2 regions of the Streptomyces sp. NPDC048483 genome follow, and region 2 is predicted to be linked to the other one. Evidence: riboswitches for the same ligand, from Rfam matches in the RefSeq annotation. Region 2 holds a riboswitch; the other holds the start of a gene.
What was found. A riboswitch is a leader RNA that binds a small molecule or an ion and turns the genes downstream of it on or off. The one in region 2 is predicted to bind glycine.
Positions count from the first base shown of each region.

Region 1 (2,384 bases), on a different contig from region 2:
CGAGGAATACGGCGCCGGATGGGTGCAGGGCAGCGGGGTGGGGAGAGTGACCGTACGTTTTGAACAGCCGTGGTCCGCACCGGGGAGGGTGCGGACCTTTGCCGTCGACGACCCGGCGCTGCGGCCGGGGGAGCCCTTGCCGCTGGTGGGCGGCGAGCCTGCGGGCGGTCAGTCCTCCGAACCGGCGACCCGGCCGAAGTCCTTGTCGCCCGAGGACGGGACGGAGTCGGAGGCCGGGGAAGAGATATCCAGCCGGTAGTGGTGGTAGAGCTGGAGTTCCTGCTCGGGGGAGAGATGGCGGCCCACCCCGAAGTCCGGGGCGTCCTTGATCAGCTTGCGGTCGTAAGGGATCCGCAGCCCCTCGTCGGCGAGCTCGCTCGGCTCCAAAGGGACGAAGGCATCCCGGCTGAAAAGGCCGGTCCGTACGGCGGCCCATTCGGGTTCGCCGGTGGCGTCGTCGAGATATACCTCATCAATGGTTCCGATTTTGGTGCCGTTCCGGTCGAACGCTTTGCGGCCGATGAGGCTCCGGGGATCGATATCTGTTTGCACAGCCCCTCCTAGTGGTCGCAACTGCACTGTGACACCTACCAAACGGCACATTTCATGCCTCGGCCACTCGAAGGATTCCCGGACAGGTGCGCTGGTAGGCTGACTTTTGGCCGCTGACCCCATGCGGGAGAGTCCCTTGCCGTTCGCGGTGGGGGCGCCGAAGGAGCAACTCCTCCCCGGAATCTCTCAGGCATCCGTACCGCATGGACGAGGTCACTCTGGAAAGTAGGGCGGGCCGCGGAGGACACAGCGCCGGGACCCTTCCTCACCGACGGTGAAAGCCGGCCCGCAGCCTGCGGGCCGGTGAAGCTCTCAGGTTGAGATGACAGAGGGGGAGGCCGTCCGGGCACCCACGCCGTGGTGCCCCTCGTAGGTCGCAGTGACCAGGAGGCCCCCGCAGATGACCACCAATCGCATCTCCTTGACCGAGCTGGAGCGCGGTACGCCTTTCGAGCGCCGGCATGTCGGTCCCGACCACGAGGCGCAGGCAAAGATGCTCGCGCAGGTCGGCTACGGCTCGCTGGACGAGCTGACCGCCGCCGCCGTACCCGACGTGATCAAGAGCGCGGAGGCCCTCGGCCTGCCGCAGGCCCGTACCGAGGCCGAGGTCCTCAAGGAGCTGCGCGGCCTCGCGGACCGTAACCAGGTCCTGTCCTCCATGATCGGCCTCGGCTACTACGGCACGTTCACCCCGACGGTGATCCTGCGCAACGTCATGGAGAACCCGGCCTGGTACACGGCGTACACGCCCTACCAGCCGGAGATCTCGCAGGGCCGCCTGGAGGCGCTGCTCAACTTCCAGACCATGGTCGCCGACCTGACCGGACTGCCCACCTCCGGCGCGTCCCTGCTGGACGAGGGCACCGCCGCCGCCGAGGCGATGGCGCTCTCCCGCCGTATCGGCAAGGTCAAGCAGGGCGTCTTCCTGGTCGACGCCGACTGTCTGCCGCAGACCATCGCGGTGATCGAGACCCGTGCCGAACCGACCGGCGTCGAGGTCGTCGTCGCGGACCTGAGCGACGGCATTCCCGCCGAGGTCGCCGAGCGCGGTGTCTTCGGTGTGCTGCTCCAGTACCCGGGCGCGTCCGGTGCGGTGCGGGACCCGCGCGCCGTCATAGCGCAGGCCCAGGAGCTGGGCGCGGTCGTCACCGTCGCCGCCGATCTGCTCGCCCTGACGCTGCTGACCTCGCCCGGCGAGCTGGGCGCGGACATCGCCGTCGGCACCACCCAGCGCTTCGGCGTCCCGATGGGCTTCGGCGGGCCGCACGCCGGCTTCATGGCCGTACGCGAGAAGTTCGCCCGCAGCCTGCCCGGCCGCCTGGTGGGCGTGTCCGTCGACGCCGACGGCAACAAGGCCTACCGCCTCGCGCTGCAGACCCGTGAGCAGCACATCCGCCGCGAGAAGGCGACCAGCAACATCTGCACCGCGCAGGTGCTGCTCGCCGTGATGGCCGGAATGTATGCGGTCTACCACGGCCCCGACGGCCTGCGGACGATCGCCCGGCGCACCCACCGCTACGCCACCGTGCTGGCGGAGGGCCTGCGGGCCGGTGGCGTGGAGATCGTCCACGGCGCGTACTTCGACACGCTCACCGCGCGGGTGCCGGGCCGGGCCGCCGAGGTCGTCGCTGCGGCCCGCGAGGCCGGTGTCAACCTCCGACCGGTCGACGCGGACCTGGTCGGCATCGCCTGTGACGAGACCACCGGGCGTGCGCAGCTGGCCGGTGTCTGGGGCGCCTTCGGGGTGCCGGGCGACGTCGAGCAGCTGGACGCCGTCGCTGCGGAAACGTTGCCGCAGGAGCTGCTGCGCAGCGACGACTACCTCGCCCACC
Region 1 is NZ_JBEZJZ010000016.1:115,292-117,675, reverse strand. It holds partial or broken gene AB0D04_RS11825 (helix-hairpin-helix domain-containing protein) at 1-259, shown strand, start outside; gene AB0D04_RS11820 (PRC-barrel domain-containing protein) at 169-552, opposite strand; glycine riboswitch at 667-764, shown strand; gene gcvP (aminomethyl-transferring glycine dehydrogenase) at 953-2,384, shown strand, end outside.
Region 1: another riboswitch for glycine. It lies ahead of gcvP (aminomethyl-transferring glycine dehydrogenase); the one in region 2 lies ahead of gcvT (glycine cleavage system aminomethyltransferase GcvT).

Region 2 (2,384 bases):
GCGTGGCGTACGCCGCGTCCACATAGGCGATGGCGATCGGCTTGCCGAGAGTGGGGGAGGGGGCCCCGGAGGTGACCTCGCCGATGACCGTGCCGTCGGCGACGACCTGGTAGCCGGCGCGCGGCACCCGGCGGCCCGCGGCGATCAGCCCGACCAGCTTGCGCGGCGGGCTGGTCTCGGCGCGCTCGGCGGCCGCCGCCAGCGCGGCCCGGCCCACGAAGTCGCCGTTGTTGGTGGTCTTCTCGAATTTCACGACCCGGCCCAGGCCCGCGTCGAACGGCGTGGTCGCCGTGGTCAGCTCGTGCCCGTACAGCGGCATGCCCGCCTCCAGGCGCAGCGTGTCGCGGCAGGAGAGCCCGCAGGGAACCAGCCCGGAGTCCTTGCCCGCCTCGGTCAGCGCCTCCCAGAGGGCGACCGCGTCCGCGGGCCGGACGAACAGCTCGAAGCCGTCCTCACCGGTGTAGCCGGTACGGGCGATCAGCGCCTGGACCCCGGCGACGGTGCCGGGCAGGCCCGCGTAGTACTTGAGGCCGTCCAGATCGGCATCCGTCAGGCGCTTGAGGATGCCGGGGGACTCCGGTCCCTGCACGGCGAGCAGGGCGTAGGCGTCCCGGTCGTCGCGCACCGCGGCGTCGAAGCCCGCCTGCCGCTGGTTCAGCGCGTCCAGCACCACCTGGGCGTTGGAGGCATTGGCGACGACCATGTACTCCTGGTCGGCGAGGCGGTAGACGATCAGGTCGTCGAGGATGCCCCCCTCGGCCTCGCAGATCATGGTGTAGCGGGCGCGGCCGGTCTTCACGCCGCCGATGTTGCCCACCAGCGCGTAGTCGAGAAGGTCGGCGGCCTGCGGTCCGGTGACGGTGATCTCGCCCATGTGGGAGAGGTCGAAGAGGCCGGCGCGGGTGCGGACGGCGACATGCTCGTCGCGCTCGCTGCCGTAGCGCAGCGGCATGTCCCAGCCGGCGAAGTCGGTCATGGTCGCGCCGAGCGCGCGATGGGTGGCATCCAGCGCGGTGCGGCGGGGGGCATCAGTCATGGTTCTGGGCTCCCAGGCATGGGTGAGAGGACATTCTCCCCATCTGTCATCGGAACCTGAGAGGTTCACCGGGATCCCGCGAACGGACCCGGTTTGCACCTTGGGTGGAGCCGCCCCGTCAACCGGGCACGGGCTCGCTTTTCAGATCTGCCTCGCCCGCGCGGTATATGGGGCCTGAGAGATTCAAGGGAGGACTTGCTCCTTCGGCGCCCCGCCGTGGCGGCCGGGGACTCTCCCGCGCGGATTCAAGCGGCCGGTATGCAATTGGCTGTGCGTGCGGTGCGTCGGCTGTGCCCGAGTGGGCAGAGTTGCGCACGTGGCGCCGACATCATTGCACGGGAACGCCGGAACGAGGAGGGGTGGCCGTCGCCCGGCTCATGAGCTGGACAGATCCGGGAATCGCCTTGATGGGTATTACCGTTTCTTGACACTCTGCGAGGTGGGAACGGGGCCGCACCGGCACCCGAACCGGACCGGGAGGGGCGATCACGGTGCACAGTGAAGCCGCATTCGCGACAACGTCAGGGGTCGCTCCCCAGGGGACAGGGGCCGCTCCCCAGGAACCGAACGCCGCGCCGGGCCGCCGCGGGCGGGCGCCCGGCAGCGTCGTACGGCCCGGCCGCAGCGCCGACGTCCTGGACCTCAGGGGGACCGGCCGCCACCCGGCCGAGCTGTGCTTCCCGGCCGGCGACCTGGTGGTGGTCTCCGGGCTGCCGGGCAGCGGCAAGAGCACCCTGATGCACCGCATCGTGCCGCCGCTGGACGCGTGCGGCTCCTCGGTGCACCGCATCGACTCGCAGGACGTCCGCGAGCGCTGGGAGCGCGGCAGGCTGCGCCGGCTGCCGTACGGGATCTACCGCCCGCTGGTCCGCGGCGCGCACTATCTCGGGCTGCACCGCGCGCTGCGCTCCGGGGACAGCGTGGTGGTGCACGACTGCGGGACGCTCGCCTGGGTACGCCGCTGGATCGCGCGGTCGGCCCGGCGCGGGGACCGCGGGCTGCATCTCGTGCTGCTGGACGTGCCGCCCGAGGTGGCGCTGTCCGGGCAGGAGTCGCGGGGGCGCGGGGTGTCGGGATACGCCTTTGCGCGGCACCGGGGCGCGGTGGGGCGGCTGGTCGGTGCGGCCGTAGCGGGGCGACTGCCCAAGGGGTTCGGCTCGGCGGTGCTGCTGGACCGGCGGGCGGCGAGTGCCCTGGAGACGATCCGGTTCGACTGACGGACCTCTCGGTTTCCCCGTACGGGTCGGGCAGCAGGGACACCACGCCCCCCGGAACCCGGCCCTCCACGGGATGAGCCGGGCCGCGGTGGCGAAGCGGTGGAGGTCCGGCGCCCCGGCCGAACGGCCCG
Region 2 is NZ_JBEZJZ010000031.1:74,407-76,790, reverse strand. It holds gene gcvT (glycine cleavage system aminomethyltransferase GcvT) at 1-1,036, opposite strand, end outside; glycine riboswitch at 1,188-1,284, opposite strand; gene AB0D04_RS18570 (AAA family ATPase) at 1,528-2,253, shown strand.